Linked DNA regions of Neobacillus sp. PS2-9. The main gene of each other region encodes a partner of the protein of the gene in region 2 in a complex. Links are inferred from orthologs where the notes say so. Each region holds a gene or a part of one and is shown on either strand. Other genes may lie near its edges. The genes, in order: mfd and uvrA.

Region 1 (4,389 bases), 4.2 Mb from region 2 along the record:
ACGATCCACAAAAATCTCTAACGGGTCCCCTTCACGGATACGCAAAGTTCTACGTATTTCTTTGGGAATAACAACACGACCCAAATCATCGATTCGACGAACTATTCCAGTTGCTTTCATCCAATGTTGCCTCACTTTCATCTGATGATTATTCAACTTGGTAATGATAATCTTCCTTTTATTGAAATCATCACCAACTTTGAACTTAGTATCTTTCATCTGGAAAGTTCTATACACATTAGACATATAATTTTCACATTTTCACATATACAGGAAATTAGTTCACAGGATTTTCTTGTGCTCTTTTAGCCTTTGAGATTCCTTTTACCATTTCACCAACGATATGAAGCCATTGCTGTGTCTGATACTCTTTTGTTTTTATCATTATTTTTAACCTAGGTCCCTCCATGCCAGGGGTCACATTTCGGCCAAACTGACTGCCGATATGGAAAATTTTGCTTCCATCAATACTTTGGGTAACTTGCTCATTTATAAGGATCGTTACCTCTTGTTTCGCTTGTTTAATTTGTTCCACACCATTTGAAAGTGCATAAACCTTTATTTCGGCAACTTGGAAAAGGAAAGCTACTTCTTCTGGATACTCGCCAAAGCGGTCAAGGATTTCTGCTTGTAGTTCTTCAATCTCTTCAAGCGAATCGGCTCCCCTAAACCGTTTATACATCTCGATCTTCTGGTGTCCGTCCTTAATATAAGTATCCGGAATATACGCATCAATCTCGAGGTCAATTTCAATTGATTTTTTCACTTCTGCCCCCAGATCTCCCTTGCGTTCTTCAATCGCTTCTTTTAGCATTTGTGAATAGAGGTCAAAACCAACCGAATCAATAAAGCCATGCTGTTGGGAACCTAATAGATTACCCGCTCCCCGAATGGACAAATCTCTCATAGCAATCTTAAAACCCGACCCTAATTCGGTAAATTCTTTAATGGCCTGTAATCGTTTTTCAGCTACTTCCGTTAAAACCTTATCTTTTCGGTAAGTGAAATAGGCATAAGCGACACGGTTTGATCTTCCTACTCGCCCTCGAAGCTGATAAAGCTGAGAAAGCCCCATTCGATCGGCGTCAAAGACAATTAACGTATTTACATTCGGAATATCTACCCCGGTTTCGATGATGGTTGTACTGACAAGCACATCAAATTCGCCCGCGAGAAAGCTGAGCATCACAGACTCCAACTCATTTTCTGTCATTTGTCCATGAGCATAGGTGACACGTGCATCCGGGACAAGCATCGATATTTCTTCTGCTTTACGTTCGATATCTTCTACTCTGTTATATAAAAAGAATACTTGTCCGTCCCTCGCAAGCTCCCGCTCGATTGCCTCACGTACTAATGAACCATTGTATTCCATTACATACGTTTGCACCGGGAAACGATTTTCAGGCGGCGTTTCAATAACCGATAGGTCCCGAACCCCAAGCATTGACATATGAAGTGTTCTTGGGATTGGAGTGGCTGTTAAGGTTAATACATCTACATTAGTTTTTAACTTTTTAATCTTTTCCTTATGTGTCACTCCGAATCGTTGTTCTTCATCAATAATTAATAGTCCTAAATCACGATAGACAATATCCTTTGAGAGCAACCGGTGGGTACCCACTACAATATCAACTGTTCCAGCTTTTAAGCCTTTAAGCGTTTCTGTTTGTTGTTTTTTGGAGCGGAATCGACTTAACAGTCCGATATTGATTGGATAGTCTTGAAACCTCTCTCGTAGGGTTTCATGATGCTGCTGCGCCAAAATCGTTGTTGGCACAAGAAACGCGACCTGCTTTCCATCCGCTATTGCCTTAAAGGCTGCACGAATAGCCACTTCTGTTTTTCCATATCCAACATCTCCGCAAAGCAAGCGATCCATCGGACGCGCTCGTTCCATATCCTTTTTAATCTCATGGATGGAACGAAGCTGATCATCCGTTTCCTGATAGGCAAAAGAAGTCTCAAATTCCCTCTGCATATCTCCATCCGGTGAAAAAGCATAGCCGACTGCTGCCTCGCGTTCTGCATATAGCTTGATTAAATCATCGGCAATATCTTGGACGGATGATTCAACCTTCTTCTTCACCTTTTTCCAATCGGTTCCGCCCAGTTTATAGACCTTAGGCTCTTTGCCTTCTGACCCTACGTATTTTTGGACAAGATCAATTTGTTCTACAGGCACATACAGTTTATCTGTCCCCTGGTATCGAATGTGGAGGTAATCTTTATGGATTCCGTTGATTACCAGTGTTTCAATGCCTAAGTATTTTCCAATCCCGTGATTGACGTGGACCACATAATCGCCAATTTTAAGCTCTGAGTAACTTTTAATTCGTTCCGCATTCGATAGTTTTTGGCGGCTGACCGACTTCTTCACCCGTTTATTGAATAACTCTTCTTCCGTGATGACGGCAATTTTTTGAATGGAAAGCTCAAACCCTGAATGGAGGTTTCCTTTCATAATTTGCACTTTTCCTGGCAAAAGCTGCTGGTTTCCCTTAACAATGCTGCCCTCAATTTCATAATCCTCTAGGACACGCTCTAATTTTTTTACCCGTTCTTCATCTGGTCCTAAAAAAAGAATAGAATAATTGCCCTTCTTCCATCGATCAATTTCTGCCTTCAATAAATGCATTTGCCCGTGGAAGTTTTGCATTTGTTTACATGAAACATTAATAATATTTTGCGGGCTGGTATTAGCCACATGCCGTAAAAATAAGGACATATAAACGACAGGAAATTCCTTCTTTTGCAGCATGGCCTGCAAGTCATGAGAAATGTGGAGGTCATGGATAATCTGACCTTCTGCAAGCAACCCGGTATACCATTCCGCTTCCTCTTTTACCAATGAATCATTCATCTCTTGGACTCGGCTTATTTCATCAATAAACACAAGACCATTGGTTGGAAGATAGTCTAGTAAACTAGCAGGCTTTTCGTAGGCTAAGGATAGGTACTTATACACCTGGTCTGGCTTTTGTCTATTTTTTAATAGTTCTAATTCATAGCTAATATTTTGCGAAAGCTGAATTTTTGCCTTATCATCTTTTAATGTCCTAAGACTTTTTGCTAACCCAGTCTCTAATTGATTGACCATCCGGCTATAATTCTCATCTTCTAACAGAATTTCAGTGGCAGGTCCAATCATAACCTTTTTTACTTTTTCCTTTGAACGCTGATCTTCAAGAGAAAAATAACGAATGGAATCAATTTCCGTATCGAATAATTCAATTCGCAGCGGGTTGGCTTCTGTAAGAGGATAGATATCGATGATTCCGCCCCTTACACTAAATTCGCCTGGTGTTGTGACCATTTCAGCACGAATGTAGCCCATTTGGACAAAGGTATTTAAAAGATAATCTATATCGATGTCTTCCCCTAATTTTAGCGAGAGCTGATATTGTTTCCACTGTGACTTAGGAGGAACGACTTTTTTCAGACCGGCTATCGGGACAATTAAAATCCCTTTATTATTTTTGCTCCAATGGTTTAATGCCTCTATTCTTTGAGCCTTCAATTCCGGACTCGCAATACTTAGCTCTGCGGCAATTAATTCATTGGCTGGAAAAAGAAATACTTCCTTGTCACTTAGTAGATTAACAATATCATCATAGAGTTTTTGTGCTTGTAATAGATTATGGGTTACAAGCATAATTGGCCTCTGCATTTGTTCGTAAATTGAAGCGGTTACTACTGTTCTTGAGGAACCTGACAAGCCTGCGACCAGTTGTTCCCTTAATCCTTCTTCCACACCGGCAATCACCGAGTGGACATCTTCTTGTTTAAGGAACAGTGACTTTAAACCATCCAAGGTTTCTCCTCCCTTCTAACATATATACAAATGACCCAAATTGGGTTCTTTATATTCGAATTTAAATATAATTAACATTTTAATAGCTGGCTATGTTAAAGAACAGTGTTGATTTTTATACCCTGTTGATTGGAACGGAAGACGCGAAGACTCCTGTGGGAGTATGGTTCAGGGGAGACCCCGCAGGCGCTAGCGCCGAGGAGGCTCGCCGAAACACCCACGAACCGCTCGCGTCTGGAGCGGAAATCAACAGGCAAGTTAACAGAGCCCAATAGTAGAAAATTAAAAATAGAAAAACGCTTTGGATATGATTCCAAAGCTAATGAATAAGGAAATCGTATTGGTGGTAATCTGGATTCCGTTCTAAAGCTTCCTGACAGTCTTCACAAATAGCTGAGATGTGAATATCGCCGGATGAGTCATACGCAACCATTTCCTGTCTTTCCTGTTCTGTCAGTTTATGAAGACCAAGGGTTTCGCTGTGTATCGATGCTTTTTCAATGGAACCAAGCTTTGTACCACAATGACGACAATGATAATGAATGGCCACGCCTGTCCCTCCCTAATCTATGATT
Region 2 (3,777 bases):
AGAATAAGAGACTTAAAAATAGAAATATTGTAATTAACCACAATATCGCCTGATAGACAATGGAACGAATAATCATTATTTCAACTCCTTTATTCCCATATATTACCAATGTCACAAAAGTGTTTCAATATTCTAACTAATCTACCTATAAGTAGACGTAAGAAAAGAGAAAAGGTGACTAGTTTTCAGAACTTTTATTAGGTGATGTGGGGGAATTCCGCCGGTTTCTGGAGTTATTCCGCCGGTTTGATCTGAGATTCCGCCAACTTTTGGAGTTATTTCCGCCAACTCTTGCCAGAATTCCGCCAATTTTCCAAGTTATTCCGCCAAACACAATTTTAGCCCATAAAAAAAAAGCCGAAACCTGTAACTGGTTTCAGCTGTTTTACTCATTTCAAGCTTCTACTGCACTTTTATCTTCAATTTGTTTTTTCATTCTTAAACGATCACGCTCGAGGATAGGCTTTAGATATTTGCCCGTATACGATTCAGGCACTTCTGCTACCTTTTCCGGTGTACCTGACGCAATAATAGTTCCACCCTTGTCACCGCCTTCAGGTCCTAAATCAATTAGAAAATCGGCAGCCTTAATGACATCGAGATTGTGTTCAATCACAAGGACTGTATCCCCATTTTCCACCAATCGCTGAAGTACAACGAGTAAACGTGAAATGTCATCCACATGAAGTCCCGTTGTCGGCTCATCTAGGATGTAAAACGACTTACCGGTCGAGCGGCGGTGTAGCTCTGAAGCAAGTTTCACCCGCTGGGCTTCACCACCGGAGAGTGTGGTTGCTGGCTGGCCAAGCGTAATATATCCAAGTCCAACATCCAATATCGTCTGCAGCTTGCGGCTGATTTTTGGAATGTTTTCGAAAAATTCAACTGCTGCTTCAACCGTCATATCAAGAATATCGGAAATATTTTTCCCTTTATACTTCACTTCCAGCGTCTCACGGTTATAACGCTTGCCGTGGCACACTTCGCAAGGAACATACACATCAGGTAAGAAGTGCATTTCAATTTTAATGATTCCATCCCCACGGCAGGCCTCACAGCGACCGCCCTTCACGTTAAAGCTGAAGCGGCCTTTTTTATATCCACGGACCTTTGCTTCGTTCGTAGCGGCAAATACATCACGCACGTCATCGAAGACACCTGTGTAGGTTGCCGGGTTGGAGCGCGGTGTTCTGCCAATTGGCGACTGGTCAATATCAATTACTTTTTCTAAATAATCAATTCCTTTGATGCTCTTATGCTCGCCTGGCTTCGTTTTTGCACGATGAAGCTTTTGTGCCAGTGACTTATGAAGAATTTCATTAATTAGCGTACTTTTTCCGGAACCTGATACACCAGTAATAGCGATAAACATACCAAGTGGAATTTTTACATTGACATTTTTCAAGTTATTTTCAGATGCGCCTTTTATTTCGATGTAACGCCCATCTGGCTTACGGCGTTCTAATGGCAAAGGAATAAATTTCTTACCCGATAAATACTGACCTGTTAACGAATTCGGGTCCGCCATGACTTCTTCCGGTGTACCGGCCGCAACTACCTGCCCGCCATGCACGCCAGCACCTGGGCCGATATCAATTAAATAATCGGCAGCTATCATTGTATCCTCATCATGCTCAACAACAATGAGGGTATTGCCAATGTCCCGCATCTGCTGCAGCGTTCCGATTAAACGGTCATTATCACGCTGATGAAGTCCAATCGACGGTTCATCTAGAATATATAATACGCCCGTTAAACGTGAACCGATTTGCGTCGCTAAGCGAATTCGCTGCGCCTCACCACCGGAAAGCGTACCAGCCGTTCGGCTGAGCGTTAAATAATCGAGACCGACGTTGATTAAGAAGCCGAGGCGCTCACTGATTTCGCGAAAAATGAGTTTCGCTATTTGCATCTCTTTCTCCGTCAGTTTCAATTCAGAAAAAAATTGATGCGCTTCTTCAATCGAAAGGTCGGTTACTTGGGCAATATGATGACCATTAATTAGGACAGCAAGAGTTTCCTTTTTCAAGCGGTAGCCTTTACAGGTTGGACATGGCTGCTGAGCCATATATTTTTCCATTTGTTCACGGATATAATCAGAGCTTGTCTCCTTGAAACGACGCTCAACGTTCCGGATGACCCCTTCAAATTCGATATTTCCTTCACGGATTTGGCCAAAATCATTTTCATAGCGGAAATAGATTTTATCACGGCCGGATCCATATAATACTTTTTCTAATAAATGCTCTGGAATATCCTTCACGGGGGTGTTCATATCCACCCCGAAGTGATCACAGACTGCCTCAAGCAGCTGTGGGTAATACTGCGAGCTTGTCGGCTCCCATGGGGCAATTGCATGCTGCTTTAACGTCAGATCCTTGTTAGGAATGACTAAGTCCACATCTACTTCGAGTTTGGAACCAAGTCCATCACATTCTGGGCAAGCACCAAATGGGCTGTTAAAGGAAAACATCCTTGGCTCCAGTTCACCTATGGAAAAACCACAAAGCGGACAGGCATGATTTTCACTAAATAACAGTTCTTCCTCACCAATCACATCGACAATAACTTTTCCTTCACCGAGCTTTAACGCTGTTTCAAGTGAATCGGCAATTCGAGCAGAAATGCCCTCCTTGATCACGATTCGATCGACCACCACTTCAATCGAGTGCTTTTTGTTTTTTTCTAATTCAATCTCATCTCCGAGATCGAGCATTTCACCGTCCACACGGACCCGAACAAAGCCTTGCTTTTTAATATCCTCTAGGACCTTTACATGCGTTCCTTTTCTCCCAGAAACAACCGGTGCAAGGATTTGCATCTTTGTCCGTTCCGGATACTCGAGGATCCGATCGACCATCTGTTCAATTGTTTGAGACGAAATCTCTATATGATGAATCGGACAGGTTGGGTGTCCCACCCTTGCAAACAATAATCGTAAATAATCATAAATCTCTGTCACGGTCCCGACTGTTGAGCGCGGGTTCCGGCTTGTTGTCTTTTGATCGATAGAAATGGCAGGGGATAAACCTTCAATCGCATCGACATCTGGCTTATCCATCTGACCTAAAAATTGACGGGCATAAGCAGACAGGGATTCTACATACCGGCGCTGCCCTTCTGCATAAATCGTATCAAATGCGAGCGAGGACTTCCCTGAACCGGAAAGCCCCGTCAACACTACAAGCTTATCTCTCGGAATGGTGACATCAATATTTTTTAAATTGTGGGCTCTGGCGCCTTTAACAACCAGTTTCTCCATCGCCATGTATACGTCATCCTTCCGCTTTAAGTTCCAATAATAGGTCACGAAGCTCGGCAGCACGTTCGAAGTTTAATGCCTTTGCTTCTGCCTTCATCTCTTTTTCCATCGTAGCAATCAGCTTTTCTCTTTCCTTCTTGTTCATCTTGCTGAAGGATGCGGCTGGTGCGTACTCTTCTTGCTCCTCGGCCGCATGTGTCGCACGTATGACATCACGGATTGCTTTTTGAATAGTCTTTGGCGTTATTCCGTGCTTTTCGTTATATTCTTCTTGGGTGGCACGGCGCCGCCTTGTTTCGCTAATCGCCAGCTCCATCGAATTCGTCATGCGATCAGCGTACATAATGACATGTCCATTGGCATTCCGTGCTGCCCGGCCAATCGTCTGAATGAGTGAGCGCTCGGAGCGGAGGAAGCCTTCTTTGTCTGCATCAAGAATGGTTATGAGTGACACCTCAGGAATATCTAAACCTTCACGGAGCAGGTTGATTCCAATAAGAACGTCATATTTCCCC

Evidence for each region.
Region 1: the proteins of uvrA (region 2) and mfd are in contact, whole or in part, in a crystal structure (PDB 4DFC), measured with the Escherichia coli proteins. The link is inferred for Neobacillus sp. PS2-9 from one-to-one orthologs.

What each region holds. Positions count from the first base shown.
Region 1 is NZ_CP133269.1:5,163,539-5,167,927, forward strand. Bases 78-4,145 are described here. They hold mfd (transcription-repair coupling factor), read right to left. Parts: upstream 3,815-4,145; coding sequence 278-3,814; downstream 78-277. Other genes in these bases: spoVT (stage V sporulation protein T), read right to left, coding at 78-120; RCG25_RS25890 (anti-sigma-F factor Fin), read right to left, coding at 4,134-4,145. Also shown: more of spoVT, read right to left, coding at 1-77; more of RCG25_RS25890, read right to left, coding at 4,146-4,364. UniProt on the Escherichia coli protein: Couples transcription and DNA repair by recognizing RNA polymerase (RNAP) stalled at DNA lesions. Mediates ATP-dependent release of RNAP and its truncated transcript from the DNA, and recruitment of nucleotide excision repair machinery to the damaged site.
Region 2 is NZ_CP133269.1:971,745-975,521, reverse strand. The notes cover bases 195-3,650. They hold uvrA (excinuclease ABC subunit UvrA), read right to left. Parts: upstream 3,269-3,650; coding sequence 395-3,268; downstream 195-394. Other genes in these bases: uvrB (excinuclease ABC subunit UvrB), read right to left, coding at 3,276-3,650. In the rest of the region: RCG25_RS04670 (ABC transporter permease subunit), read right to left, coding at 1-76; more of uvrB, read right to left, coding at 3,651-3,777. UniProt on the Escherichia coli protein: The UvrABC repair system catalyzes the recognition and processing of DNA lesions. UvrA is an ATPase and a DNA-binding protein. A damage recognition complex composed of 2 UvrA and 2 UvrB subunits scans DNA for abnormalities.